One region of the Anaerobacillus sp. QJM3NY_17 genome, then DNA from elsewhere that is predicted to be linked to it. Evidence: riboswitches for the same ligand, from Rfam matches in the RefSeq annotation. Region 1 holds a riboswitch; each other region holds the start of a gene.
The links. Region 1 has a riboswitch for S-adenosylmethionine ahead of AC0VYV_RS13555 (sulfite oxidase-like oxidoreductase). Riboswitches for the same ligand answer to the same signal wherever they lie in the genome.

Region 1 (7,677 bases):
TCCTCTTCACTCAATTTATCGAAATTTAATACCGTACCTTCCCCCCACATTGTAGGATCCATTTTAGCTATTTGAGCTTCTGGCGATTCAAGAAAATCAATAACTGTCATAGCTCCCTCTGGATTCGGACTATTAAATGGAATACTGAGATAGTGTGTATTTGAAACCGATCCAGGATCTTTTAGAACAAATGACTTCGTGCTTTCAGGAAACGTCCCATTTTCAATTAAACTTTCTGCTCTTGCTTCGTTAAAGCCCATAGTCATTAGGATTTCCCCCTGACTATAAAGCGTATCAAGTTTAGTCAATGATTCAGGATAAGTTTCACCATTACGCCAAAGATCAGACTTTATATCATCAAGATAGTTCCACACGTATTCTTCGGAATCTTTAATAATTTCTTTATTAAATTCCTTTGCCAGAAGACCCGACTCTTCGCCTGCACCTTTTATGAGTAGGTGCTTCACGAACGTATTACCAGTAAAATCCGAAACGTTAGGATACGTAAACTTCCCAGGATTATCGTGAATCCACTGCTTTAACTCCTCAAGTGTACTTGGAGGTGTATCGATCTTGCTCGAATCGTAATGAAAAACATATTGAACATTTCCCCACGGAGCTTCTAATCCATCAATTTCCGTCCCTTGATCATATTCAGCATTCTGATCCTTTGATCCAATGTATTCTTGAAAATGAGGCAGCTTCTTTGAGAAAGAACCTAGTAATAAATCAGCATTCTTAGCATTTTTGAAGTTTGCGCCATTGATCCATATGACATCAATTGTACCTTTGTTTTTATTTGCTTTTTTCTCTGTTAAAAGTTTTTGCATAAATTCTTCGGTATTCATCGGCTGACGATTAAGCGTAATATCATGCTCCTCTTTTAATCTTGGTGCTGCCCATTCATCAATGTACTGATTGATGCCTTCATCTCCTCCCCACATAAAGAGATTTACCTCTGTTCCATTAGAAGAGGATACGATTTCATCCCACTCCTTTGATAACACCTCTGTTTTACCAGTTTCATTGGTTTCACCATTCCCACATGCAACAATAAAAAGTAGCGTTGCGAAAATAAATGTAAACTTTCGCTTCATCTAGTTTCCCCCTCATATAAACTATCCTAGCAACTGAAAGACATATTTGACGAACTTGATTGTGTTTCATAGTCAGACATCATCTATTTTCCCATTATCAGTATACCTTTTTTATAAACATGATGCTGTAACGCTCCTTACATCTCAAACTTTATTAAAACCATTTCCTATAGCGTAAGTACGGCAAGTTCATCGTCCTTTTCACGAAGAAAAGCAATAGCCACTTTGGCTATTGCTTTTCTAGCGGGTATGTTAGGCTACCCTATCATCTATTCCCTTAGCTTTTCTGCATTTTTCTACGAACAATTACGCCAGTTGCAGCCATAGTTGCAAGTATGGCTGCAACAATCCATTCGATTGGCATTTGCTGTTCAGCTGTACCACCCATACCTGTTTTAGGCATATCAGTTGGCATAGCTTCCATAGCGAATTTGTCCGGGAATTGGTTTACGAAAGCACCAGAAAGTCCCTTTGCCGGCTTATACATATGAGCATAAGCTTCACGAACCGAATCATAAGCTGCATCGTAGTCTTCCGTAGTGTAGCTATCAAACGCAGATATTAATTGATTCACATGCATTTGTAAACCTTCAGATAATGGTCCCGCTTCTAATCTACCTTCAGTTGCTGTTTCAAGAAAACTTGAGAAGTCTGCACGATAGTCTTCCAGCGCTTTTAGTGCTTTTTCTTGAGCCGCCTCATCTTCAGCTCCTGTCGCTTGAACATATTCTACAAAGTTACCGATATGTCCAGACCACATTTCTTTAAATTGATTTCCTGCTTCTTCACCATATACAGAAGTTATCGCAGCAGCTAGATCATCCGTATTCTCGCTTAGTGCAGCTGCAGATGCATCAAAGTCTTCTGATCCGTCGATTCCGTTCTGCATTGTCATCATTGCAAGACCAGCATGTTCAGATAATAAATGACCTAATGTTGCACGAAGATCAGATGCTGGTGTTACGGCTTTTGTGTTCTCGAACTTGTCTGGGAACTGATCAGTAATGGCACCAGAGAATCCTTTAGCCACCATTTGCATGTGAGCAATCGCTTCACTTTCTTTCTCGTAGGCCATCTCATAATCACCTGCTACATAGCTATCAAATGAACCAATCAACTGATTAATGTGAGCTTGAAGTCCTTCAGACAATGTTTCAGCTTGAAGTCGTTCTCCTGTTGCATTTTCCAAGAAATTAGAGAAATCTTCTTTATAACCATCTAAGCTATCTAAAGCTTTTTGTTTTGCATCTTCATCTTCATTACCTGTTGCTTTCACATAGTCAACGAAGAAACCGATATGATTGCTCCAAATTTCATTAAATTCAGCTCCTGCTTCTTCACCATAAACGGATGTAATCGCAGCTGTAAGGTCTTCCGTGTTTTCACTTAAGGCACCAGCAGAAGCTTCAAAATCTGCAGAACCTTCAGCTCCTTTTCTCATTGTTTCTACTGCAAGATAAGCATGCTCACTTAGTAAATGGCCAAGATCAGCACGAAGATCAGCACCTGGTGTTTCTACTGTAGGCTTGTCCATTTGCTGGTCGTGGTCAGAGGCAAATGCTCCAGCTGTTGGTATTAAAAGTGAAAAGCTAAGCGGAACAACTAATAGTCCCTTTTTCCAATCGATCACTTTCTTTTTTATATTCTTGTTCGTATTCATTTTCAAATCCACTCCCCTTAATTTTGATTTACACTTAGCTAACGGAGAGAAGATCCATTTAGATCATTCTTTTTTAAAATTCTTCTCTTTTTTTAATTACGAGAGAATAAAAAGTCAGCAAAACCCACACATACTAAGGTTCTGCTGACTTTCAAGTTTTAACTATTTTTTATAGATATGATGATATTTAGAATGTGATAATAAACTACCTTTTCCTCAATCAATTCTATATGTGTTAATCACGCCCGCTTTTTCAAGAAAAATTAATCAAACTCTTTTTTCTCCCATTCATCTTCTGGTAGTCCCAAATCCTCTCCAGAAAACCTTTCTTCTTTAAATGGATCGGCATGGTTATGAAATCCGTTTTGTTCCCAAAAACCAGGTTTGTCTTCATTGATAAATTCTATACCTCTGATCCATTTAATACTTTTCCAGAAGTAAAGATGCGGTACAACTAACCTGAGAGGCCATCCGTGTTTTGCCGTTAATTTCTCTCCATCGACTGAGTGGGCAAGAATAACATTATCTCTCATTAAGTCAGTGAGGTGAATATTCGTTGTATAGTTATAGTCACCATGTAGCATAACATGGTTCGTTTTCGGTACTATCCCATATGCGTTCATAAAATCCTTAATCAAAACCCCTTCAAAAGTATTATCAAACCTAGACCACCTTGTGACACAGTGAATATCACACTTTACTTTCTTCTGTGGTAAGGCAAGTATGTCGCTATAGGAAATGATCACTTCCTTATCAATTTCTCCAAATACACTTAGGTTCCATGTCGACATCTCATACACAGGTACATCACCTTCATGTAGAATAGGGAACCTTTCTGTAAGTACTTGCCCCGGTGGCAGACGATCACCATACATTTCACTTGCATCTGGAACTTTCATTTTGCGAATACGGTCAGCTTTTTTCAAATCCTTCACAACCCGTCTCTCATTTATTGAATCGTCTAAAAAACTCTTCCTAACTAATAAGGAAGAGTTCGCTTCAGAGCTCTTCCTTATCTCTCAGAGCATAGACTCTGCTGGATTTGGCACCTTGTCTATCAGGTTGCCGGGCATCAAAGGGCCAGTCCCTCCGCCTCTCTCAATAAGGAAATTAAAAAATGTAATTTTGATTCATTCTATCGGTCTATTTAGTATTTTGCAATTATTGTTTTAAACGAGGTTTTTCTTCATTTCAACAAATTGAAATTCTCCCCCATTGGTTTGTTGCATAAACAGATGAGTGATTTGAAATCCAGCCCTTTGATACACTTTTATGGCTCGTTTATTAAATTCAGCTACTGCCATTCCAAAGGAAGTTGGACGATACAATTCAACTGCTTTTTGAAGGCCAGCCTCCAAAAAAGAAAAGCCTTCTCCTTTTCCAACATTATCGGGAGACATTCCTAGACCAATTTCTATATGGTTGTCTTCATGCTCATGAAAACTAAAAAAACCAATAAGATGATCCCTTTGGTAGACGCTCCAATAATTTTCATTGCTGGCTGCATCTTCCCGGAACTCTTTTAGATCTTCAAGATCCTCGTCCATATTATAAAATGAGTATACCCCATCATAGTCCCACGAGATAATTCGCTCGACTTCTTCTTGACTTATTAACTTAAATTGATATACCAATACTCTCCCTCATTTCTGTGTGATTGAAAAGGAAAAGCCCCATGCTGGGAAATGCATGGGGCTCACACTTTATATTTTAAGGGGGGCAGGAACCGGGGAAGTCCCTGCAAAAATAGTGTAGCAAGTTCCAAGGGCATGATGATTGATTATGAGTTGTTTTTCACATTCTTTTAATAAATGAAAAGAAGCTGGACAACTATTTATAAACCATGATCGTTTGAAGTTCTCGAAATCCAATGTCTTTATAAATGTATTTCGCGAAGTTAGAGGAATACACATTCAAACGAATTTCCTCATATCCCTGTTCTTTGAAGTTTTCAATACTCGCTTGAACGAGCTGCTTAGAATACCCTTTCCCACGAAACTTTGGAAAAACAAATACATCATAAATGAACCCATGCTTGCTTTCTGTAAAATAATCCGTGTTTTCTCCAAGTAATACCCAGCCAGCAATTTCCCCTTCGTCGCGATAAATGAGGTGGTAACCACCTCGATCAAGAATGGATGATACAATTTCAAGTGCTTTCTCTTCTTTTACGATACCAGGATTTGTCGTTCCTTCATTAACAGATTGAATGGAATTCGACAAAATAAAATCTCTTTCTTCTATCGTCGCTCGTTCGATCACATAGTTTCCCTCCATCATCAAAATCATTCATTACTCGTTTATTCTTGATGCAAGAACCTTATTCCTCCCATAAGTAAGATGCATATTCTTACCAAATTTATTTTTTTGTTAAAGCATAGACGCATGTATCAGTTAGTTTACTGCCATCAATTGAGACATGGTCGTTTCGTAAAATAGCCTCAAGTTGAAACGATTGTTTCTCGGCAATTCGCCGACTTCACCAATTTGTCGCATTACAACGAATTTCTAGCCTTCTAGCGTTTAGCTCTGAAAAGGCGTAATCTACAATGCCTTGGACCGCTTCAGACATATAGCCTTGACCAGCGTATCTAGAATCAATCCAATAACCGATTTCAAATTTACGAACGTTCCAATCTATTCGATGTAACCCTGAGGAACCGATAAAATCACCCGTCTGTTTATGGAAGAGTAATAGTCGAAGATCCTCCCGCTTTAAAAACGCTACGTGAGATTCGCGGATATTCGCTTCAACATCTTCTTCCGTTTGATCTATATGTGCGAAAGGCATCCAGGGTTTAAGCTCTTCTAACGAGGCATCAATTGATTGATGAACCGAAGCACCATCCCCAGGTAGTGGAGAACGTATATGTAAACGGTCAGTGCTAAATTTATTTGGTATATCAAGTAAAATGGGTTCCATGGAACTATTCCTCCAACAACACTAAAAGATGTCAGAATTATATCATTAATGAGAAACCTGTCAAGTTATTGGTCTTTTCCGGCCAATGTCCCGCTACCATCTAATTGAAATCGAGAGACGAATTGACGGATCACTTCACGAGGATATGGTTTTCTTGGCCTCTCTTCAGGACTACTTGTACATATTGCTGCTACCTTAGGAATTTCTGCCGTCCTTTATCAATCCTCTCTCGCCTTTTCGATTGTTACCGCGGGGCAGCTTACTTACTTTTCATGGCATATGAAGCTTTTAAAGATAGCGGATTCGCAGCTCCCCCCCCCTAAGTCAACCTAGCAGACCTTATTTTTCTTTATATCGAAAAGGGATTGTTATGAATATTTTAAATCCAAAAGTCTCTTTATTTTTTCTCGCCCTTCTTCCACAGTTTGTAAACCAGCAGGCGAATTCACCCGCTCTTCAAATGTTAATTTTAGAAGGGGTTTTCATTCTACAAGTCTTTCTTATCTTTAGTGCAATAAGCTTTTTTGCAGGAAAAATCGCATTCTATGTCGTAGAAAATCATGCTCTAGCTAGAAAATTCAATCTTGCAAAAGCTTTATTGCTTGCTTTAATTGGTCTTCAAATAGCCTTTAGCGATCAATAAAAAAGCAGCGCTTCTCATTAGAAAGCGCTGCTTTTTTATTTTTTTAGTAAAATCTAAATTTACTGAGCTGTATAGCCACCATCAATTAGAAGGGCTTGACCTGTAATGCTCTTCGCTGCATCACTTGCGATAAACATTGAGTAATCAGCTATCTCTTTCACTTCAAGAAGTCTTCTTTGTGGTACAAGTGGATAGATTACTTCTTCTAGTACCTTTTCTAGCTCTACTCCGCGTTCTTTCGCTAGATCTTCCATCTGTCCTCTTACGAGTGGTGTATCAACATATCCTGGTGCCATGGCATTTACTGTAATACCGTGTTCCGCACCTTCAAGTGCAGAAACTTTTGTAAGGCCGATGACCCCATGCTTGGCACTATTGTAAGCCGCTTTCCCTGCGAAACCGATGACACCATTGATAGATGCCATGTTAATAATTCGCCCAAATCCTTGTTTCTTCATGATTGGAAATACATGCTTTGTTGCTATGAAAGGAGCTGTAAGCATAATATCCTGCATCATACGAAACTTCTCAGTTGGGAAGTTTTCTAATGCAGATACGTGCTGAAGTCCCGCATTATTTATTAACACGTCTAAGCGACCGTATTCTTCTACAGTACGGTCAATTGCTTGTTTAATTTCATCTTCATTAGTCACGTCTGCTTTAATACCAATAGCGTTATAACCTTTATCTCTTAGTTTCTGAGCAGCTTCTTCTGTTCCTTCTTCATTTATGTCAGATAGAACAACTTTTGCTCCATTCTCTGCGAACGTTTCACCAATTTCAAAACCAATACCTCTAGCTGCGCCTGTAATAAATACAGTCTTGTTGTTAACCATGAATATTTCCTCCTATTGTCAATCCTAAATTAAAATTATACTGTCACACCTCTCTATTCCCGCTCTACCTTTTAATAAACTAATCATTTTTGATTTATTTTCATAGCTCCCACTTCAAGTCACTTCATTAAGGATTAGTTAGCCTATATTTAAATGTATTGATTTCTGGTTTATTCGAATGAAAGCTTAGTTTCAATCGCCCCATCAACATTTTGCTCAACAAAAAAATAACCCGGTGCGTTACTGCTCCAGGTTACGATTTGTATTAAAATGATCAGATGCTTCTTTATTCTTTATTGAGCCAAGTTCCTTCCCTAATATCAATAGTGACTGGTTAATTCTCCATATATAATAGAGGTCATTTACAAACTTTTTCAAATTTACATCTTCATATTCAACTTTTTCTGAAAGACCTTCAATATGCTCTCTTTCTTTATTTAAACTATACATCGTTAACCCTGTTTCACCTTTTAATAGTTTAAGTAATGTATGGACATTATGTTTAATCACTTCATTAA
Region 2 (7,677 bases), 1.9 Mb from region 1:
AATCAATACCCCGATCAGAATAGGAATGAGTAGAGCGACGAGAAGTTCTTGCCGATACCAGACTAAGGCAGATGCGCTCGCAACAGTAGCGAGACTAACGGTTGAGCCAACAGATAAGTCAAAACCTCCAACAATTAATGTAAAGGTAACACCGAGTGCAACGAGTGTCACAATTGAAATGGAGCGAAGGATATCCGCAAAGTTACTGTAAGTAAGAAAGCGATCGTTAAGAATAGTGAAGATGAGAATAAGTCCAACGATGACGAGTAACGTACCATATTTGACGAAAAAGCTGATCACTTTATCCTTGAATGGTGAGGCGATCCCTCTTTGATTTTGTGTTTGTACGAGTTCAGCTGCTGATTTCAATCTTCCTACCTCCTGTAGCTGCTTGCATAATGGCTTCCTCTGTCATCTCTTCACCTGTGAGCGTGGCAGTAATTTCGCCATCGTACATGACAAGGATTCTATCTGATAGATCAAGAAGCTCTTCGATTTCGCTGGAAAAATATAAAACCCCTTTCCCTTGATCGGCAAGCTCTTTTATTAGAGCTATCACTTCGGCTTTGGCTTTCACATCAATGCCTTTTGTTGGTTCATCAAAGAGAAATACTTTCTGATCATCGTATAACCATTTTCCGATAGCTGCTTTCTGTTGATTTCCCCCACTGAGATGATGGATCGGTTCTTTAGGTGAAGCTGCTTTAATGCCGAGCTGCGTTATTTGCCTGGATGAATAATTTTCCTCTTTTTTTCGATTAAGGAATCCTCTGAGCGAATGACGCCGTAGAGAAGGGAGCGTTAGGTTTTCTGATAATGAGAAATCGAGTAGAATACCCGATTTTCTTCGCTCTTCTGGTACAAGACAAATCCCGGCTTTAATCGCGTCAGCTGGAGAGCGAAAGCGGTATGTTTGGTTGTTAATGTGAACACATCCTCTTGTATGCTTTGTTGCTCCAAAGAGGGTTAATGCTGTTTCCGATTTTCCTGCACCTACAAGTCCTGCAACGCCAATGATTTCTCCATGATTCAATAAGAAATTCACTGTTTTTCCAGTCTCGGGTATAAAGAGATTCTCAGCCCGCATTAAAGCATGACTCGTGCTCTTTGTTTGACGGGGTTCTTTTTTTCTAAGGGTTGATCCAACCATACTGGAAATGATCTCATCCGCTGAAACAGTTTTTGTTTCAGCGGAAAGATGAACTTTGCCGTCTCGTAAAATCGTAAAACGGTCGCTTATTTCTTCTATTTCTGGCATGCGGTGAGAAATGTAAATCATCCCCACGCCTTTCTTCTTCAGTTTGTTAATAAGATGAAATAATAGCTTTGTTTCCTCTACACTAAGTGGAGCAGTTGGTTCATCCAGGATCAAATATTGCGTCTCCTGTGCCATTGCTCGAGCAATTAAGATCATTTGTTTCTCTGACAGCGAGCATTCGCAAGCCAGTTTATCAGGTGTTAAAGTAATACCAAGAGAGTTAAGTAAATCTCTTGTTCGTTGCCGTTCTTTGTTAGAAGAATAGCGTTTGAAAGGAGATTTATTCATTGAGTCAGCCCAAATATTTTCAGAAACGGATAGGGTAGGAAACAAAGCCGTATCGACTTCTTGTACAACTATTCCGATGCCAGCTTTTTTTGCATCGGAAGGTGTATGAATCGGTAGAGGTTCTCCGTTAAGTAAAATAGAACCGCTGTCTCGTTCATAGTCTCCACAAACCATTTTCATAAGCGTGCTTTTACCAGCTCCATTCGTACCGAGCAGGGCGTGCACTTCGCCTGAACGAATCGTTAGGGAGACGTTTTTTAATACAGGGATATTTCCGAATGATTTAGAGATGTTTTGAATGTATAACTCACTCATTTGCTATCATCCTGTTGCGTTAATTTCTCCATCCACGGAGAAATAGCTGCGTCAGAAGAGCCCCAGTCATCGACGTAATTGCCTAATTCACTCATTGAAATGGTTTCGTCTGGTAAATCAGATTGTTTTACTAGATGCGGATCAAGTGAGAAAATCTCAGGCGTTTCTTCTCCAGCAATTTTCTGATAAGCAAAACGTACTTGAACACGTCCTACTTCCGCCGGATCAGTAGCGGCAGATGAAAGCCATGGGCTATTATCCTTTTGCATCATTTGGAGATCTTCGTCACTCATGTCGATGCCATAAACTTTGATTTCTTCTCGACCAGCTTGCTCAATGGCACGAGTAGCGCCTTTCGCAAATTCATCCCATGGGGCAAATACAGCATCAATATCTCCTTTGTTTGGATATTGCTTTAGAATAGTTTCCATTTGGGTTTGGGTATCAAGAGCTGTATTAGCACTCGCGGTCCCGAACTTAGCGATTTCATTGATTTCTGGATAGCGCTCCTGGAAGGCCTCATAAATCGCATTTCGTCGCTCCATGGGCGCAAATCCTCCTACCCACACATAGACAATATTTCCTTCACCATTTAAATCTTGAGCAAGCGTTTTTAATGTATTCCATGCAAGACTATAATCATCTTGATCAATAACTGTTACACCTGGCACGTTAATATCGCTATCAAACACAACGACAGGTATGCCTTTATCAACGGCTTTTTTCACTCCAGCTTCGAGTGCATCTGCTCGGCCATGATCAATTAAGATCGCATCGACTTTTTGGTTGATGGCTGTATCAAGGTGTGTAGCCATCTTGGAAAGGTCATTATCAGCATTATAAACTTGAACGCTTCCGCCAAATTTTTCAACCTGATCTTCAACTCCTTTTACGTACTGGGAAGAAAATGTACCGAGGGATGCTTGCATAATCGCTGCTATTTTGATAGGTTTTTGAACTTCTTTTGGAATGTCTGAAGAAACTTTAGACGTTTCTTCACCCGTGTTCGCAGTTGCCTCACTTGATTCCGTATTGCTTGCTTCTGGTGCACTTACGGCATCTTGCTCACTCGTACAAGCTGCAAGCACGACGAGAAGAAGAATGGATAAAATAAGTCCTAAGCGTTTCATGAATGTACCTCCGTGTTTTTAGCGTGTGGGAAAGCAAGATGAGCAAGGTTTTCAGCATACGGTGTTCGAACGATACCGTGCTCCGTAATGATTCCGTTAAGTAATTCATTTGGCGTCACATCAAAAGCAGGATTAAATACACCAATGTTTTCAGCTGCAACACGTTCACCTTTATAGTGCGTGACTTCTTTCGGGTCTCGCTCCTCAATCGGAATCGCTTCTCCGTCAGGGATCGAGTAGTCAATTGTTGAGATGGGTGCAGCAACATAAAAAGGAACGTTGTATGCTTTTGCGATATGGGCAAGGCCGAGCGTACCAATCTTATTAGCTGTATCACCATTTGCAGCAATCCGATCAGCACCGACTATAACTGCAGCGATTTTCTTCGTTTTTAAAACGTGAGCTACCATACTGTCTGTAATAAGCGTAACGTCAATACCAGCACGCTCAAGCTCCCATGCGGTTAATCGAGCACCTTGTAGAACTGGTCTGGTTTCCGTCGCAATTGCAGAGATGGAGAGACCGTTTTCCTTTGCCAGATGGAGAGGCGCAAGAGCAGTCCCGTATTTTGCTGTTGCGATCCCACCTGCATTGCAGTGTGTGAGGATGGTATCCCTATCATTTAATAGCTTCAGACCATGTTCTCCAATACGCTGACAGACAAGTTCATCCTCTTTATGGATAGTAAGTGCTTCGTGCAGAATCGCTTCTTTCATTTTTTGAACTGTTGGTAAGGAAAAGCTAGCTCGGATGATGCGATCGATCGCCCAAGAGAGATTAACTGCAGTGGGACGAGAGGAGGCAAGATATTTTCCTTGGTTGACTAGCGCTGTCTTGAACGCTGTTGCTTCGTTTGTTTGAACATGCTGACTCCAAAGAACAAGACCATACGCTGCGGCGATTCCAATGGCTGGTGCTCCGCGGACCACAAGGGCAGAAATGCTATTCCAGACATCCTCGATTGCCGTTTGCTTAAGGTAGATCTCTTGTTGTGGAAGATGCCGTTGATCGAGGAGTAAGAGATGATCACCTTTCCACTGGAGTGATGAGATAACAGTCATTTAAATGACCTCCTTGATTGCTTTAATGTATTGTTCAATCGAAGTGATGCTTTTTCGGTCTAAAATAAGTTTTTTTCCAAGGGTAAGCCCCTTTTTTTCCACAGCGAGTTTTACTCTTGGATCACTGATCGTCTCGATCTCTTCTACATGAGCAAGTCCAATCGTTCTTCGGATGATTTTACAGCCGGAAAATCCAATGCTATCGACAAAAATAGATTGTAGAAGAGCGTCTAGGTATCCTCTCGAATAACGATTATCTTCTGAGAGATGGTCGTCCCATAATGATCGGAAAGTAGATTCAAATACGTTCCAAACCTCGGTAGTGACGCCAAATAAATAAGCGAGGTATCCTTCTTTCTCTTCTTCTGATCTATGGGCCTCCTGCGACAGGATACTAAGCGCAATATTGGCGATAAAAGCACCGACATCAAAACCAGCTGGCCCATAGAAAGCAAATTCTGGATCGATTATTTTGGTTGAGCTTTCCGTAACAAACAGGCTACCTGTATGTAAGTCCCCATGTATCAAAGCTTCTCCTTTTGTTAAAAAAGAGTGTTTGAGGGAGGGCACTTCAGTGAGGAAATCGTCATCTTCCCACAGCGATTCAACATCTGCTCGAAGCTCTTCTGTAAAGGCATTGCTTTCGGCATTGTAGAAAGGATCTGAAAATACGAGGGTTTCTGTTATGCCACATAAGTCTGGATTACTAAACCGTTTGGCAAGCTCTTTCTTATTTGCCGAACCAAGACCGTAGTCAGAAGTGAAAAAGAGCGTATGAGCGAGGTAGGTACCGACGTTTCTTGCAAGTTCAGGATATATACGTCCTTCAATAAGTCCTTTGCGTAAAATAGTGTGCGTTGATAAATCTTCCATAACCGTTGCGGCTTTTTCAGAGTCATGCAAATAAACGATTGGAGAAAAGTCAGGAACGAGCGAGTGAGCTTGCTTGAGCGCCTCGCTTTCAATTCTGGACCGATCAAGTGTAAGCGGCCAGGATTCGCCAACTACTTTGGCATAAGGCAAGGCTTGTTTGACGATCCAGGATTGTCCAGTTTTCTTGTGTTGAACATGAAAGACATAATTTAAATTGCCATCGCCAATTTCCTTTACATGAACAGGAGCGGTGCGATCCAAAAGCTCGTGATGCTCTAAAAATTGCACAACTGTTTCGCTTGTAAACGGTGTGTACCCTGAAGTGATCTGAATACCCATGTAAAATTCCCCTTTCAACTATTTATGGTTGTTGTATTGCATGAAGATCGGAATTTCGGCATAAAAAAAGCCTCTTTCCGAAGAAAGAGGCTTGAAGACAGAGATACTTCACACCTCTTATCTTCCAGAATGAATATCATCCTGTTGGAAGTAGCACCGTGCCATTTAAGTCATGGATTCATCTGGACTTAAAAATAGGTCGGTTGCTGGGCGTCATAGGGCCAAATCCCTCAGCCTGCTCTTGATAAGAGAAAGTTTATGAAATTATTTTACAATTTTTTCGCTTGAAATGTATGTTACAGAGAAAGGAACATGTTTGTCAATAATATTTTGAATATTATTTATAAATATCTGGACGTCGATCTTCAAAGATAGGAATGCGACTCCGGATTGATGACATTTCCTCTTCGTCAATAGAACCTGTTAAAATAACTTCTTCTTCTCCTGCTTCTGCGATAATTGTTCCCCACGGATCAATGATCAATGAGTGTCCTCCAAACGTATTATCAGGATCTGCCCCGACACGATTACAAGCAATCACGTAGCACTGATTTTCAATCGCGCGACTGATAAGTAATGCTCGCCAATGATCGGTGCGTTGCTTTGGCCATTCTGCTGGTACGAACAATACTTGGGCACCTTCAACTGCATGAAGGCGAAGCCACTCAGGAAAGCGAATATCATAACAAATGAACCCGGCACATGGGAGTTCTTCAAGTGTGAAATGACTTTTTTCATTTCCAGAAACGAGGAATTTCTCTTCATTCATCAAACGAAACAGGTGCGCTTTGCTATACTCATGAACGAGCTGCCCATCTCGATTGAACACAAGCATGGTGTTCGTTACTTCGCCGTTATGATGCTTAGCGATGGAGCCCCCGACAATATTTACGTCGTTTTTTTTTGCGAGGCGAGATAGAAAAGCAATCGACTTTTCTGCATCAGTATCTCCAATTTCATCAAGACGAGATAAATCATAACCTGTGGACCACAATTCTGGTAAAACGATGATATCTGGTTTGTCACTCACCGCCTTAGAAACAAGCTCTTCAACTTTAGAGAAATTCTTTTCTGGATTGCCAAAAGCAATATCAAATTGCAACAGGGCAAGGTTTTTCATTGATTTGTCCTCCTTACATGTTTAGAAATTGACCTTTACATGGTTGTGTATCCAAGATAACATAACTTATTAGAATTTCTCGAAAATTTTAACAGGATGTGATTCCATTTGAAACAATTTCAAACTTCAGATGCACTTAAACGTTTACCAGAACAATTTTTTGCGAAGCTTGCTGGAAAAGTGAACCGTTATGTAGAGGCGGGATATGACATTATTAACCTTGGCCAAGGAAATCCTGACCAGCCGACGCCTGCACATATTATCGAGTCTTTGCAGCAGGCAGCTGAAAACCCTGCATACCACAAGTATCCGCCATTTAGGGGGCAGCCTTTTCTGAAACAAGCCGCGGCTGAATTCTATAAGCGAGAGTTTGGTGTTGAGCTTGATCCGGAGAAAGAGGTAGCCGTCCTCTTTGGTGGAAAAGCTGGCCTTGTAGAAGTCAGTCAATGTTTGTTAAATAAAAGTGACGTGGCGCTCGTGCCAGATCCTGGCTATCCTGATTATTGGTCTGGAGTTGCGATGGCTGAAGCGGATATGCAAATGATGCCGTTACTTGAACAAAATGATTTTCTGCCTGATTATAGCGCGATCCCAGAGAGTGCTCTTGCAAAAGCAAAGCTCATGTTTTTAAATTATCCAAACAATCCTACCGCTGCTATAGCAACGAAAAGCTTTTTTGATGAAACGGTTAGGTTTGCGGATGCCAATGACATCTGTGTCGTTCATGATTTTGCTTATGGAGCGATCGGATTCGATGGAGAACGTCCTAAAAGCTTTTTGGAAACAGAAGGTGCTAAAGATGTGGGAATTGAGATTTATACTCTTTCCAAAACGTATAATATGGCAGGATGGCGTGTTGGGTTCGCTGTCGGAAACCCATCTGTAGTGGAAAGCATCAACCTGCTTCAGGATCATTTCTACGTTAGTTTGTTTAGTGCAGTGCAAGAAGCAGCTGCAGAAGCTTTACTAGGTTCACAGGAATGTGTTGAGAACCTTCGCCAAACGTACGAATCTAGACGGAATGTATTGATACAGGGGCTTCACGATATTGGCTGGGATGTAACCTCTCCTGCGGGGTCATTTTTTGCCTGGTTAAAAGTACCTGAATCATTTACTTCAGAGGGATTTGCGGACTACTTGCTTGAGAATGTTCAAATTGTAGTTGCGCCTGGGAACGGCTTTGGAGAGTATGGGGAAGGCTTTGTGAGAGTAGGCTTATTAACTTCCGAAGAGAAACTCAGGGAGGCAGTTGAACGAATTAATTCTCTTAATCTCTTTTGATTCAGAAAAGTA
Region 3 (7,677 bases), 570 kb from region 1:
AATGATTTCTTTAAACTCCCACCTTACATCGTCGCGGATGCCGGTTATGGAAGCGAAGAAAACTACATCGATGTCCTGGAGAATCGCAAGCGAATCCCTCTCATCACGTACAATACCTATCGCAAAGAGAAAAAGAAGAGCTTTACGAAGGATACGTTTCGCGTATCCAACTGGGACTACAATGAAGAAGAAGATTTATTCACATGCCCAAATGGGAAACTGTTGCCGTTCCGTTACGTCTCTCATCGCACTGACCGGAGTGGCTTCAAACGAGAATTTAAAGTTTATGAATGCGAAGATTGTACCGGTTGTCCCTTACGTAAACAATGTACAAAGACCAAAGATGGCACGAATCGGAGAATCTATTACAATACCAAGTGGGAACAACAAAAGAATAAGGTTAAAGAGCTGCTTTCGGACGAAAAAACAGGTGAAATCTACGGTCAACGGAAAATCGATGTAGAGCCAGTTTTTGGATTTCTGAAGGCTATTTTGGGTTTCACTCGGATGTCCGTAAGGGGCAAAGAGAAGGTCAAAAATGAAATGGGCTTTGCGCTCATGGCGGTGAACTTGAGAAAGTACACCGCCATGAGTGCAGAGTGATCCAATAATCTTAGGAATAACCAAACAAAAAAGGTTCCGTTCATCAAAAACGCTGAACGGAACCTTTTTTCATTATTTCAAGCTAGTTATGTCCCAGCCTCTTCTTAGAAATTAATTAAATTCCGGCACCCTGTTTAAGGGATTCTGCACGATCTGTTTGTTCCCATGGAAGGTCAATATCAGTACGTCCAAAATGTCCATACGCAGCTGTTTGCTTATAAATGGGACGTCTAAGATCAAGCATCTTTATAATGCCTGCTGGACGAAGATCGAAGTTCTCTCTTACTAGCTCTACAAGACTTTCCTCAGACACTTTTCCTGTGCCAAATGTATCAATAGCAATTGATACTGGCTGAGCAACCCCAATAGCGTAAGCAAGTTGAACTTCACAACGATCTGTTAGACCCGCTGCCACAAGGTTCTTAGCAACATAACGAGCAACATATGCCGCAGAACGGTCTACTTTCGTAGCATCCTTACCTGAGAAAGCACCGCCACCGTGACGCGCATAACCGCCGTAAGTATCAACAATGATTTTTCTTCCTGTTAAACCTGCGTCACCCTGCGGTCCACCGATAACAAAGCGTCCTGTTGGGTTGATGAAGTATTTTGTTTCTTCATCAATTAATTCAGCAGGAACAACCGGCTTCACAACGTGTTCTTTGATGTTACGTTGAATTTGTTCAAGTGAAATTTCAGGATGATGCTGTGTAGAAACAACAATGGTATCAACGCGAACCGGCTTACCAGCTTCATCGTATTCCACTGTTACTTGTGTTTTACCATCAGGACGAAGATAAGGAAGAATTTCTTCTTTTCTTACTTCACTCAAACGACGCGCTAGTTTATGCGCAAGAGAAATCGGAAGCGGCATTAATTCCGCTGTTTCATTACAAGCGTAACCAAACATAAGCCCCTGGTCACCTGCACCAATTGCATCGATTTCATCATCTGACATCGTACCTTCACGTGCTTCAAGAGCAACGTTTACACCTGCAGCGATGTCTGCAGACTGTTCATCAATAGATGAAAGAACAGCACATGTTTCAGCATCAAATCCGTATTTCGCACGTGTATAGCCGATCGTTTGAATCGTCTCACGAACCACTTTCGGAATATCAACATAGTGTGATGTTGTAATTTCACCGGAAACTAGAACAAGACCAGTTGTTACTGTAGTTTCACAGGCAACGCGCGCATTTGGATCATGCGCAAGAATATCATCCAGAATGGCATCGGAAATCTGATCTGAAATTTTATCAGGATGCCCCTCTGTTACTGACTCAGAAGTAAACAAACGACGATTACTCACTCAAGTACCTCCTTAAGGATTGGATCCTATCTAATTATGTTGTAATGGATACGGTACTCATTTCCCTATTACCCTGTGCCGAAACGAGAGAACGAATTCAATTTCTTATCGTCTTACCTTTTTTTATAGCGTCATCAATCTCAACGACATTAAAAAAGCCCTTCCCTACAATCAGAGGGAAAAGGAGCTGATATCTCATGCCTTTCGCCTCTTATCTTCCAAGACTATCGTCTTGCAGGTTAGCACCTTAATCCTGTTGTATAGGAGTTGGTTGCTGAGCTTCATCGGGCCTGTCCCTCCGCCTGCTCGGGATAAGAGTATCCATTCTCGACATATAATAACGCACATGAAAGGATGTGTCAATGAAGAAAAGCGGAAGCCCCCGTTTAGCTTCGACAAGCGCTGGAGCCCTCCGAAAAGAACACGGGCTTTGTGTTCGAATTCAAGGGCGAAGCGACCGAACCACTACCCTAATCCTTTACCCATAAAATAATCACTTCCTATATAATGGCGACAGGATTTCAACCTAAAGAAATAGTCATTCACCCATTTTTCACTTTTTATGCAAAAAATACATAGATTAGTATAGAATAATTAAATGAATGTGTTATACTATTTTTGAGTTAAACAAGTCAATCAACGAAATCTTTAAAAAAGGATGGGTTTAACGTATGAAAACAGCTTCCTTCTCCTCACCGTTATTGGATGCGATATTAAATAAGAATAATCCACATGTGAATTTATCAGTGTCTGAACTGGTTGAACATTCACTATTTAAAAACGAAGGGCAACTATCAGCTACAGGAGCTCTTCGCGTAGAAACCGGAAAATATACAGGACGTTCTCCTGGGGACAAGTTCATTGTAAAGGAAGATTCCGTAAAGAACAAAGTGAACTGGGAAACAAACCAACCTATTTCCGAAAAAAGTTTTGAAAACCTTTACACAAAGGTGTTGAACTATCTCGGTGAGAAAAAGGGACTTTATGTGTTTAAAGGATTTGCTGGTGCTGACCAGTCATCAAGACTACCCATTCAGGTTATTAATGAATATGCCTGGCATAACCTTTTCGCCCACCAGCTGTTCATCCGCCCGAATGAATCAGAGTTAAAAGAACATGACGCTGAATTCACTGTCATTTCTGCACCTGGTTTTCAAGCTGATCCAGAAGTGGATGGCACAAATTCAGAAACATTTATTATTATCTCCTTTGAGAAACGAACCGTCTTAATTGGTGGAACAGAATATGCTGGAGAAATTAAAAAGTCTATTTTCACCGTTATGAACTACTTATTACCAGAGCGAAATATTCTTTCAATGCACTGCTCTGCTAACGTAGGTAAAGAGGGGGATGTTGCTCTATTTTTCGGTTTATCTGGAACTGGAAAGACAACGCTCTCAGCAGATGCTCATCGATCTCTTATCGGTGATGATGAACACGGATGGTCTATGAATGGTGTCTTTAATATTGAAGGTGGATGCTACGCTAAGTGCATCAACTTATCAAAAGAAAAAGAACCTGAAATCTGGGATGCAATTCGCTTTGGAACGGTTCTTGAGAACGTTATGATGGATAACGGCTCGCGTGAACCAGACTACGATAACACTAGTCTAACTGAAAATACTCGCGCTGCCTATCCGATTGACGCCATACCTAATATTGCAATTCCTAGCGTTGCCGGACATCCCAACACGATTATTTTCTTAACGGCAGATGCATTTGGCGTCCTTCCTCCAATTAGCAAACTGACCAAGGAACAAGCCATGTTTCATTTCCTATCAGGTTACACGAGCAAGTTAGCCGGAACAGAAAGAGGCGTCACTTCACCAGAAGCCACTTTCTCTACATGCTTTGGTGCACCGTTCTTGCCATTACCTGCCCATCGCTATGCAGAAATGCTCGGCGAGAAAATTATGGAGCATGATGTTCAAGTCTTCCTCGTAAATACCGGATGGTCTGGGGGCGGTTATGGTGTCGGAGAGCGCATGAAGCTTTCATATACTAGAGCGATGATCCAGGCGGCTTTAAATGGAGAACTTGATCGTATCGAAACAGTAACAGACCCTATTTTCGGATTGCATATTCCTTCTCATTGTCCAGGTGTTCCAGCAGAAGTATTGCAGCCAAAACAAACATGGGAAGATCAAGAGAAATATGATGAGAAAGCAAAAGATCTCGCTACTAAGTTTGTGAAGAACTTCGACAAATTCTCAAATGTAGCTGACGAAATCAAACAAGCAGGCCCAAATGTTTAGTCTCATTGCAAAAAGCACCTTAACGGGTGCTTTTTTTATTTGAAGACTCATTCACCTCAACTTCGCGCATCCTCCTCTTTCTATCTACCTCCATTAATTTACCTATTCAAAACACCAATTGTTTTAAAATACATAGGCTATAGTATCTAAAACATGAGCCTACCTCATGTGACAAATGTGGAGGATAGATAATGAAAAGAAACTGGTTTATAACGTTTTGTATATACACAAGTGTATTTCTTCTTATTCTTTCGGCGTGTGGTACAAATAGTGGAAACGATCAGGTAAGAGTAGCTGAGGTTACACGCTCGATTTTCTATGCACCACAATACGTGGCACTCTCAGAGGGTATTTTTGAGAAGCATGGCATTGATGTCGAATTAACGACTACTTGGGGCGGAGATAAAACAATGACCACTCTACTATCTAACGGAGCTGATGTCGCCCTTGTAGGATCAGAGACGTCCATTTATGTCTATGCACAAGGCACTGATGACCCTGTCATAAACTTTGCTCAACTTACACAAACAGACGGTACGTTCCTTGTATCAAGAGAAAAAGTCGATCATTTTGAATGGGAAGATTTGAAGGGAAGTACATTCCTTGGCCAACGTAAAGGTGGTATGCCACAAATGGCTGGTGAATACGTGCTGAAACAGAAAGGAATTGATCCACAAAACGATTTGGACCTCATTCAAAATATTGATTTCGCAAACATTTCAAGCGCATTCGCTTCTGGAACTGGCGATTACGTTCAGTTATTCGAGCCAACAGCAAGTGTCTTTGAAGAACAAGGGGTTGGACACATTGTAGCTTCATTTGGAAAAGAATCAGGGAAAATTCCATATACAGGATTTATGGCAAAAGAAAGTTATTTGAGTAAAAATGCTGATGTAGCAGAGCGTTTTACAAAAGCACTTTATGAGGCTCAACTGTGGGTAGATACTCATTCTTCTGCAGAAATTGCAAAGTCAATTGAACCCTTCTTTCAGGATACCGATCTTGAACTCATTACAACTGTAGTAGATCGTTACAAAAGCCAGCATTCATTCGCTACAAACCCATCACTGGATCAAGAAGAATGGGATAACTTACAAAATATTATGGATGAAGCAGGAGAGCTCCCAAAACGCGTTGATCATAGCAAATTAGTAGATAATAGCTATGCCGAAAAAGCGCAAAAATAGGAGGGAAAATAATGTCTTTCCTTCAACTCAACGCTATTTCACATGTGTATTTAACGAAAAACGCTGCCAAAGAAGCGATTTCCAACCTCTCTTTCGCTATTGAAGAAGGAGAATTCGTTTCCCTCCTTGGGCCTAGTGGATGCGGGAAATCTACTCTGTTGTCGATCATTTCAGGATTAGTAAAACCTACTGAAGGGAGCGTTTCTCTACAAAATAAAATTATAAAATCTCCCGGCGAACGAATGGGCTATATGCTTCAACAGGATTACTTGTTTCCTTGGAAAACAATTGAAGAAAATTGTTTTATAGGATTAAAGCTTCTAAACAAGTTGACAGCGGATAAAAAAGAACAAACATTGGAATTATTGGATAGCATGGGGTTAAGCGATGTCCGCTCGGCCTATCCTGATCAGCTTTCAGGTGGAATGCGTCAACGCGTAGCTCTCGTTCGCACACTTGCAACAGATCCTGATCTACTGTTATTAGATGAGCCTTTCTCTGCACTTGATTATCAAACAAAATTAAAACTCGAAGACCTTGTGTTTAAAACATTAAAAAAGCATCGAAAAACCGCCTTGCTGGTGACTCATGATATTGGAGAAGCGATTGCGATGTCAGACCGCATCATCCTTTTAACGCCTCGTCCCGGGAAAATCGCGAGAACTTTTCAAGTCCCAGCTTCCCTTAAAGAATTACTTCCTTTTGAAGCTAGGAATGATTCTGCTTTCCCTGAGAATTTCCAGCTGATTTGGAAGGAGCTTGATTCTCTTGAACCATCTCCAACTTAAACATAAGCATCAACATTATCTAAGAGAGTTGAAAAGGGAAAGAAATGAAATATTGGGTTTTCAAGTGTGTATTCTCTTTGCATTTCTCACTTTATGGGAATTAGCAGGACGGTTCACATGGATCGATCCGTTATTATTTAGCTACCCCTCTAAAATTGCTTCTCTCTTTATAACAAAAGTAACAGATGGTTCATTACTGTTACACACTGGTGTAACGTTACTTGAAACAATTGCTGGATTTCTTCTTGGAACAGTACTTGGAACCGTGTTCGCGGCAATTCTATGGTGGTCACGCAAAGCTTCTAGAATCTCAGATCCGTATCTTGTTGTATTGAATTCCATGCCTAAAGTAGCTCTTGGTCCGATCATCATAGTTGCGCTTGGTCCAGGTTACATCTCCATTATTACGATGGGTGCTTCTATTTCCGTTATTATTACTACTCTTGTGATCTACCACGCATTTCATACTGTTGAACCAAACTTCATCAAAGTTATTCGCTCATTTGGTGGTAATAAGCGCCAGATCTTCTTTGAAGTAATCCTGCCATCTTCCTTTCCAGCGATTATCTCTACCTTGAAAGTAAATGTGGGTTTATCGTGGGTCGGCGTTATTGTTGGGGAATTTCTCGTTTCAAAACAAGGTCTTGGTTATATGATTATTTATGGCTTCCAAGTATTTAATTTCACATTGGTTTTACTGAGCTTATTTATGATTGCGATTCTCTCATCAATCATGTATTTAGGGGTCGAATGGTTAGAACGGAAATTAATTAAACACTAGCTCCTCTTAAGAGGGGCTTATTTTGTTGTGACTGGGCAAACTAGTTAGCCACCACTCACAAATATGATGGGTTCCTACACGTCTTACCACTTGCAAAATGATTGCTATAGACCCACCCAAATACCATCTGCTAGCATATAGAAGAACATATTCTTATATAAGACAGGTGAAAACAATGAGCGCACTAAGAGGTGTATGGCTTAGCATAACAGCTTACTTACTACTTTCAATGATCAAATTAGGCGCAGGGTATCTCTTTGGTTCAGAAGCCCTCTTAGCAGACGGATGGAATAACGCATCAGATATCGTGGCATCCATTGCTGTTTTAATTGGCATGAAAATCTCTCTTAAGCCACCAGACTTGAACCATCCATATGGCCATTCTCGAGCAGAAACCGTTTCTTCTCTATTCGCCTCATTTGTTATGTTTGCGATTGGAATACAAGTCCTCTTCCATACAGCTACTGTCTTACTCAGTGGTAAAGTCTCCTCTCCTCCACTTAGCTCTGCCTGGGTTGCCTTTTTTGGAATGATCGTTATGGGAGGCGTTTATCTTTTTAACTACCGCCTCGCTAAAAAAACGAATAGCCTCGGACTAATGGCTGCAGCTAAAGACAATTTATCAGATGCTCTCGTTAGTCTAGGTGCTTTTATTGGAATTATTGGTGCTCACTTTAACATGCATTGGCTAGATCCTCTTACAGGCTTTATTGTAGGTCTTATCATATGCAAAACGGCTTATGATATCTTT
Region 4 (7,677 bases), 1.4 Mb from region 1:
ATTGTTAGAACGGCATATGATCAAATTAAAAACTTATCCATGTTGTTGTCCGTTGAGCATGAGATGGATGTTCTTATAGCAACGGAAGGACATAAAACGTTTGATGATGTGATTAAAGAAAACTTCATTCTTGATGAATATGGTGATATTGAAGATCAAAAAGGTTATCAACAACTAATCGATGATTTGCAAGTGGCGTTTGTCGACATGCATAAAAGATCCGGACTATTTGATTATTTTCCTGCGGGAGAGTATGAGGTGAATGGAGAAAAACGGTATCAACCTGATGCAATGCTTGCGCCAGTGGGAAGATTCTATGCACCGTTTGAGGATGCGGTGATGGTCGTGCATTAACTTTAAATGTAGGAGTACCATTAAATTCATATATCTCTTTATTTTTAAGTAGAAGTAAATCACCTACCTTCATTTTATATTTATGAAAGTAGGTGATTTTTGTTTGTGATTAAAATAAGTCAATTAATATTGAGAGGTTAATTTTCATAGTTCAGAGATGATCTGTAGCATGCCCTGATTCTTCTCTTGTTCAAACAAATATTTCATTACTTCAAAAATTTCCTCTTCATCATTCCAGTCTTTAATCACTTTAGCAAGCGAATATAACCTTGTATATTTCGCCGAAGGAAGCTTAGAACGACTGGCAACATTAATACCCTTTGCTTCGAGCTGTTCTAAGAATGCAATTCTCTTTTCAGATTCTAACGGACCCAGCTCAAGCGTGAGTTTTAAACGGTCATCATTCAAACGTTCAAACCAGAACATCAGCATATGATTTAACCACCAATTTTCAAGTGGTTTTCCGTACGTAGCTTCTAACTTTTCGAAAGAGTGAAGTACAAATGTACAATGTTTACTCGTATAGCGATATTTAAGAATTTGGTCGTTGTAGTGCTCAACGAATTGATCAAACGCTTTGCTGGGGATGAAGGATGATTCAATGCCAGGGTCTCTTTCTATTTCAATAGTTTCTTGAATATCTGAATGCAATGATTCAACCGCTAAAGCAATTGATTTTAATATTTTCCTCGTTTCATCACTATGATAAAGCTCATCAATTCCTTGCAACACTTGTTCTTTATTAGCCCAATCTGCAATTTCCACCGTTTGTGAATGAATCCTCGTAAACTTCTTTCCTTCTATTTTTGCAGTAGGTCTAATTCGAATCCCTTGCTGTTCTAAGGCATTTAAGAAAGGTAGTCTCTTCTCATATGGAGTTGGACCAACCTCAATTGTTAGCTTTAAGCGCTCATCCCATGTTCGCTCATACCAGATAACCAATCCATGCCCAAGCCAGTAAGGGATCGTTGGCTCACCGATTGTTTCGGTAAACTCTACCCAATCTGGAAGAATGAAATAAGGTAAACGAGAATCAGCTTGATACACTTCTTCTGGAAATTCTTCTTTAATTGAATATTGCATGGTGAATGAGCCACTTATGCGCAAAATTAAACCACCGATTGCGGAAGATAGAGCCACCATTTGCGGAGTAGAGAGCCACAAAAACATATTTTCACAATATACCTCCGGTATACTTAAGGGACATGCCTATAAAGCATGACACTTGTGTAGAAGGAGGATTTTTTTATGGTTAATTATCGGAAGATTCTGGGGATGGAGTTCGATGGCATAAGCCAGAGGACGATCAGTTCCAGTACCGGCCACTCGCGAAATACAATCGCTGAAGTTGTCCAGCGGGCTAAGGAAAGAGGGTTAAGGGGGTTAGAGGATTCCATGAATAATCAGTGGCTTGGGACTTACTTGTTCCCGGAGAAACAAGCAATTGAAAAGGGATACTGCCCCGTTGATTTTGAGTGGGTTCACAAAGAACTACAAAAGAAAAATGTCACCCTGACGCTTCTGCACAACGAATATGCAAGTGCAGCTAGAGAAGATGGAAAAGTCCCATATGCCTATCGGACATTCGCTGAAAAATATGGGAACTTCGCAAAGAAGCATAAGCTGACCATGCCAATTAGAAGAAAGCCAGGCGAGATTTTAGAGGTGGACTGGGCAGGAACGACGCTTAAAATCATGGATAATTCGACCGGAGAGGTTATACCAGCGTATGTGTTCATTGCCACTCTTCCCTACAGTCAGTTGAGTTATGTAGAGGCATTTCTTGATATGAAATCAACTTCCTGGCTGCGTGCACATATTCATGCATTCGAATATTTTGGAGGCGTTACCGAGGCATTGGTACCTGATAATTTGAAGACGGGCGTGACTAAGCCCCACCGGGGCGACCCAATGATCAATGAAGCTTACCGGGAATTAGCCGATTACTACCGGGCGGTTGTGGTGCCCAGTCGCGTCAGAAAGCCGAAAGACAAAGCGAGTGTAGAAGGAACTGTCGGATACATATCAAGGCAGATCATTGCATCATTACGAAACTATCAGTGTTTTCATCTCGAGGATTTGAATGCACGAATCTTTGAAAAGCTGGAAGAAATCAATACGATGAATTTCCAAAAGCGCGAGGGTTCTAGGTTCAAAGTGTTTGAAGAAGAGGAGAAGAGCCACCTTCATCCTCTACCTCCAACACGGTTCAAGATGACGGAATGGGCAACTGCCAAAGTTCAACCGAACTACCACGTTCAAGTGGACTATAAGTTCTATTCCGTCCCCTATGAATACGTCCGCGAGGATGTCGATGTCCGAATCACTGCGGATGTAATTGAATTGTACTTTAAAGATGTGCGGATTGCATCCCATCCACGTAAACAAAAATCAGAAGATTCGTATGCCACAAATCCGGATCACATGCCAGACCACCATCGGCTTTATCTCGATCACAATCCAGAAAACAACCGTAAATGGGCGAGGACTGTCGGACCGAATACGCAACGTCTGGTTGAACATATCTTGAAAACAAATGTTGAAAAGAAAGCTTTGAATATATTGAACGGATTGAGAAGTACAGCCTCTAAAAGAACGGAATCAGAGCTTGAGGAAGCGACCAAGACCTTACTGGAGATATCCTCCCATCCCACCGTTGCCGTTCTTAAAAGCATCTTGGAGAGGCAGAAGAAAAAGCAAGCGAACAAACAGCTAGTTGGGGAACCGCAGACAGAGGACTATGGTTTTACCAGAGGCGCTACCTATTTTGGGAGGGATAAAAAATGATCAACCAAGAAACCTTACGAAAGTTAATGGACATGAAGATGAGTGGAATGGCGGACTTATATCAACTACAGAATGAAAATAAAGACTTCCAAGGCATGGATTTTGATGATCGTTTTAACCTATTGGTGGATACGGAATATGATCGCAGAAGGTCGAATAAGTTAGACCGATTGATTAAACAAGCCACATTTGATGACTCGAGCGCAGCCGTTGAACTGATCGAGTATCACGCTGACCGTAAGTTGGATAAGCAGTTAATTTTAGAGCTGGCGTCCGGCACCTATCTTCAGAAGCATCATAATATTATCCTTATGGGCGCTTCAGGCAATGGAAAGACATGGATATCAAATGCTTTCGGCATTCAGGCCTGCCGGCAGTTCTACAAGGTGAAATATATCCGATTGCCCGAATTATTGGATGAACTCGCAGTTGCCAAACATGAGGCAGATGGAAGTTTTCGCAAACTGATTAAAAAGTACAGATCGATTGATTTATTGATATTGGATGAATGGCTCCTGAGTGAGCTGTCTCAAGATCAAGTACTCCACGTTTTAGAAATTATCGACGCGAGGCTCAAGCGGACTTCTACCATCTTTTGTTCCCAGTTCTCACCCGAAGGGTGGCATTCCAAACTCGGACAAGCCCAGGTAGCTGATGCGATTCTTGACCGGATTGTCCATGACTCTTATAAAATACTAATCGATGGCCACATATCAATGCGTGAAAGGCATAGTTTAGTCGCTCCTCGTTGACCATATTAAAGAAGAGAGTCACTAGTGAAATTTACCCGGTGGCTCTCTTCTATGCATTCACTGGCTCCATTCTCCGCAATTGATGGCTCAAAACTTCGCACAAGTGGCTTTTTCGTTCCGCAATACTCATTAATCGCAAAGGATAAGAAAGCCTGACGGAGAACATTGCTGCCTATACGATAGACATAATCGATTGCTTGCTTTTGTTTTTGATAAATACGGTGTAGTGACGATTTCGTACTGTCATCAAATGAATCAACTTGTTTGAATAAATCATTATATCGGTGATGTTTTCTAAGCTCTTCATGATGAGGAGCGTATAGCAGATCGATGGCTTCTTGATTCGATTGATAAACATTGAGTGCTAACGTAATATCTTTTTCATCTTCAACAAGTTCTTCTTTAATGATTGATATGTAATATGTTAAAAAATCATAGACTCTGTCAGCGATAGACTCCTGGTTTAGAGAAAGATAAATTTGCAGAATATCTAATAAATCACTGTAATCGAGAATCCAATATTCGTCATGAGATGGTGCTACGTTATTTAATGTTAGGAAAATAGGGATAATCGTATAGCCTTCATATTCTTCTTTATTTCGAATGAAGTGAAGGTAATCCTCCAGCTGTCCGACAGATTCTCCAGCATGAAACTTATTTTCGATAATCAAAACTGTTTTCTGATCATCTGACTTTGCGACTAGATCAATATAACGACCAGTCGTTGTACGTACCTCGCGAAACACTTCCAGGTCAGCATAAGAAGCGAAATGATAGTTTAAATAATCAAGAGATTGATTTTGGAAACGTTCTTCGTTCTCAGAACGGGTGAAAATACGGGAGAGAACTTTTTTTACAAGAAAATCTCCTAGGTTATGATTTTCGGATGGATCTAATAACCAAGCTAGAACATTCGAGTGTCGGATTTCAAATTGTTCAATACGAAGTACCTTAAGCGGATTAAAGCTGTTGAATTTACTGTTTAGTTGTGCAAATGCTTTAGAGTGATCAAGGTGAGCAATTGATTCTAAGGAATAAGTCATCATTTTCTCCTATCTATAAGGATTATATTGTCATTCCTATTATAGTGGAAAAAAGAGGATGGACCTACAAATTTTTCTGTTATAATCTATTGGATGGTTAAGTATAAGTAGAGCTAAGGTATTCAAAAAGATTGAAGAATTAAGTGGTAGATTCAATGAGTACTACATCAATCATCAAATAAAATAAGAAACTTTTGAGGAATTTATTTTTGGACACTTATTGGAATATTAAGTAAACTATTACCAACTAAACAAGGTTATCACGAGTGAACGAGAGTACGGGCTCACTGACTTCACAGCAACCTGCCAGGCGGTAAGGTGCTCCAACCTGCAAAGCATTGCTTTGAATGATAACGCACGGATAGCGGAGGCTCTTTGTTGCATTCATTTGCGATGAAGGGCCTTTTTTGTTCATTTGTTGAATACCTTGTTTATAAGAATAAGGGGGATGAGCTTGTGAACGTAAATCGATTTGCACGAAGCGTCATGGCGAAAAGTTATGATGGTGAAAGTTTTTTATTACACGTGGCAGAAGTCATGGAACGTCAACTGAAGGAGTGGGATGAAGCGTATGAAGTGATCGTGATGAAGATGATCGACTACGAGGTCACTGTTAAAAAGGAAAACCGCTCTTATGAACTGTTGCTTACGGAGGATGCATTGCTTTCGCTACAACAGAAATCCCCTTATGCGCTGGATCGATATTTGTGGCTGGAATTAGAGAAGCAGGGGCTTCAAATTGTGAGAGGAAATGGGGATTATATTGAGAGTGTGATGTGAGCCAATGTCGATAGAAGAGGATTTTGCCAATTCATTTTGATGATTCGAAATCGTGGATGTTTGGGGATTAGACTTGGATGCTTTTAAGAATAAGCGGTAAAATTATTTTTGAAATGAATCGTGTATTTTTTCTGAATGCTTTTGAAGTTATTTAATGTGGTAAAATTAAACTATCAATGTAATGGATAATAAAAGTATTAGAAGAAATTATGATTCCATTTTTACTCTTTCTTTTGATTTTTTAACATTACGAAATTTCCCTATTATAGGAGCGTTCTAATATGAAAACGAAAATGAACTATTTCATCTTACTTTTAACGATCATTTTTATAGTTGGTTGTACCAATTTAGAAGAGGCACCCAATAAAGATGCAGAAACAAATACACAAGAAGTAAGTACAGTTGAAACAAATGAAAATAGTGAAAAAGAAGAAACGAACACTACGGTTGTGGATGAACCAGTAGAAGACGAAACACCAGACCCAACAGATGATGAACAGTTCTCAGGATACGAACTTATTGAAGTTGATGGTGGAGATTTGTCTGGACATCGAGAACCTAACGTCGTCGTTGATATTGGGTACGGTGACCGTGAATATTGGGCATTTACGAATGAATACGGACAACTCGTACGTGTCGTTGCTGACGAAATCATTCTACAAGATGATGGTAACGAACCTGTATTATCGTCTGGACGGTACTATTCTGATGAGGCAAAGGTTCCGGGCGTCGAAAGTGACGTGTTAGACGAAGGACATATTATTGCTGATTCTCTCGGAGGGGTATCGAATGCTTATAACATTACCCCACAAGAGAGTACACTTAACCGACATGGTGATCAAGCTTATATGGAAGACGCGATCCGTAGCGCAGGTGAAGCTACTGATTTCGAAGCCATTATCACCTATTCGGATACGGAAAAGCAGATACCTTCAAGTTATCAGTACACGTATACGATGAACGGAAATGAAACCGTTGATACATTTGATAATGTGAACCCTGATGAAGTCAACGCATCACTCGGCTTAACTGAGAGCGAGCCTGACGATTCAACTCCTTCAGACACAGAGGGTGATATTTCTAGTATTGATACAAACGGGAATGGACAAGTGACGATTAAAGAAGCAGAGGCAGCAGGTTATAGTATGCCGATCATGAGTGATCATTGGTTATATCCTTATATGCGTGATAATGATAATGACGGTATGGTTGGTGAATAAGAGTCTAGAAAAATATAGAAGGTGATACGTAAAGGGTATATCGGTTCGCCGGGACGGTTTTTATGATGCGATATTTCGAAAAAAGGTAGTGGAGCATTAATTATTAGTATAATTGATGCTCCTTTAATTTTGGAGATGGAATCGATAGAACCGTCCCGACGATTCTAAGACTTAACAGAATCGGAGGTTTTTATTGTGAAATCGATAGTTAAGCTCGTTTTCTTATGTATGATTCTCTTTATAGGAGGTTGTCAAATAGGAAATGACAAACCAATCACGAATCCCGAAAAAGTGTCTACTGAAGATTTACCTGATACTAGAGCGATGCAGGATGAATTTACGAGAAGTTTTTTGAAATCAACGGAAGAGGTAGAGGATGGTTATTACTCATTTGTTTCTGGTATTAATCGTTATGAAATGAATTTCCCGAAATCGGGAGTAATCGGTGAAAAAGGTTATTCGAAAGACGAGGGATTTGAACAGCTTTCGATTGGCATTGAAAGTTCATCTTATAATATTGGGATTACTTCTGAGTATATTAGCCATTTAAAAAAAGATAATCTAGAGACGAATATATCTCTTTTAGGTAGCATTGCTGAAGATGTAGATTTTCAACAAATAGACAACGATACGGCTGATCTTCATTATGGGAAATTTAATAGAAAAGATAACTATGGGTATCTAGCGTACGTACAAAACTCGAGAGATACGGGTGGTATTCTTATTTCTTATTACATTCAA

Region 2: linked by a shared signal. The riboswitch ahead of mtnK (S-methyl-5-thioribose kinase) and the one ahead of AC0VYV_RS13555 (sulfite oxidase-like oxidoreductase) in region 1 are both predicted to bind S-adenosylmethionine.
Region 3: linked by a shared signal. The riboswitch ahead of metK (methionine adenosyltransferase) and the one ahead of AC0VYV_RS13555 (sulfite oxidase-like oxidoreductase) in region 1 are both predicted to bind S-adenosylmethionine.
Region 4: linked by a shared signal. The riboswitch ahead of AC0VYV_RS06585 (hypothetical protein) and the one ahead of AC0VYV_RS13555 (sulfite oxidase-like oxidoreductase) in region 1 are both predicted to bind S-adenosylmethionine.

The regions. Positions count from the first base shown of each region.
Region 1 covers NZ_CM149685.1:2,579,831-2,587,507, forward strand. Annotated here, with positions in the region: gene AC0VYV_RS13545 (ABC transporter substrate-binding protein) at 1-1,097, opposite strand, end outside; gene AC0VYV_RS13550 (copper amine oxidase) at 1,375-2,724, opposite strand; gene AC0VYV_RS13555 (sulfite oxidase-like oxidoreductase) at 3,021-3,683, opposite strand; SAM riboswitch class I at 3,767-3,865, opposite strand; gene AC0VYV_RS13560 (GNAT family N-acetyltransferase) at 3,927-4,391, opposite strand; gene AC0VYV_RS13565 (GNAT family N-acetyltransferase) at 4,588-5,019, opposite strand; partial or broken gene AC0VYV_RS13570 (GNAT family N-acetyltransferase) at 5,117-5,680, opposite strand; gene AC0VYV_RS13575 (LysE family translocator) at 5,982-6,323, shown strand; gene AC0VYV_RS13580 (3-hydroxybutyrate dehydrogenase) at 6,383-7,159, opposite strand; gene AC0VYV_RS13585 (FUSC family protein) at 7,400-7,677, opposite strand, start outside.
Region 2 covers NZ_CM149685.1:714,361-722,037, forward strand. Annotated here, with positions in the region: gene AC0VYV_RS03900 (ABC transporter permease) at 1-297, opposite strand, end outside; gene AC0VYV_RS03905 (sugar ABC transporter ATP-binding protein) at 353-1,861, opposite strand; gene AC0VYV_RS03910 (sugar ABC transporter substrate-binding protein) at 1,858-2,991, opposite strand; gene mtnA (S-methyl-5-thioribose-1-phosphate isomerase) at 2,988-4,052, opposite strand; gene mtnK (S-methyl-5-thioribose kinase) at 4,053-5,264, opposite strand; SAM riboswitch class I at 5,379-5,515, opposite strand; gene AC0VYV_RS03925 (carbon-nitrogen family hydrolase) at 5,602-6,384, opposite strand; gene AC0VYV_RS03930 (aminotransferase class I/II-fold pyridoxal phosphate-dependent enzyme) at 6,493-7,665, shown strand.
Region 3 covers NZ_CM149685.1:3,154,592-3,162,268, forward strand. Annotated here, with positions in the region: gene AC0VYV_RS16505 (IS1182 family transposase) at 1-603, shown strand, start outside; gene metK (methionine adenosyltransferase) at 719-1,915, opposite strand; SAM riboswitch class I at 2,124-2,233, opposite strand; gene pckA (phosphoenolpyruvate carboxykinase (ATP)) at 2,587-4,170, shown strand; gene AC0VYV_RS16520 (ABC transporter substrate-binding protein) at 4,362-5,357, shown strand; gene AC0VYV_RS16525 (ABC transporter ATP-binding protein) at 5,369-6,145, shown strand; gene AC0VYV_RS16530 (ABC transporter permease) at 6,126-6,926, shown strand; gene AC0VYV_RS16535 (cation diffusion facilitator family transporter) at 7,102-7,677, shown strand, end outside.
Region 4 covers NZ_CM149685.1:1,219,601-1,227,277, forward strand. Annotated here, with positions in the region: gene AC0VYV_RS06560 (hypothetical protein) at 1-354, shown strand, start outside; gene AC0VYV_RS06565 (hypothetical protein) at 499-1,437, opposite strand; gene istA (IS21 family transposase) at 1,603-3,141, shown strand; gene istB (IS21-like element helper ATPase IstB) at 3,138-3,893, shown strand; gene AC0VYV_RS06580 (PDDEXK-like family protein) at 3,899-4,936, opposite strand; SAM riboswitch class I at 5,191-5,293, shown strand; gene AC0VYV_RS06585 (hypothetical protein) at 5,393-5,716, shown strand; gene AC0VYV_RS06590 (DNA/RNA non-specific endonuclease) at 5,998-6,936, shown strand; gene AC0VYV_RS06595 (hypothetical protein) at 7,132-7,677, shown strand, end outside.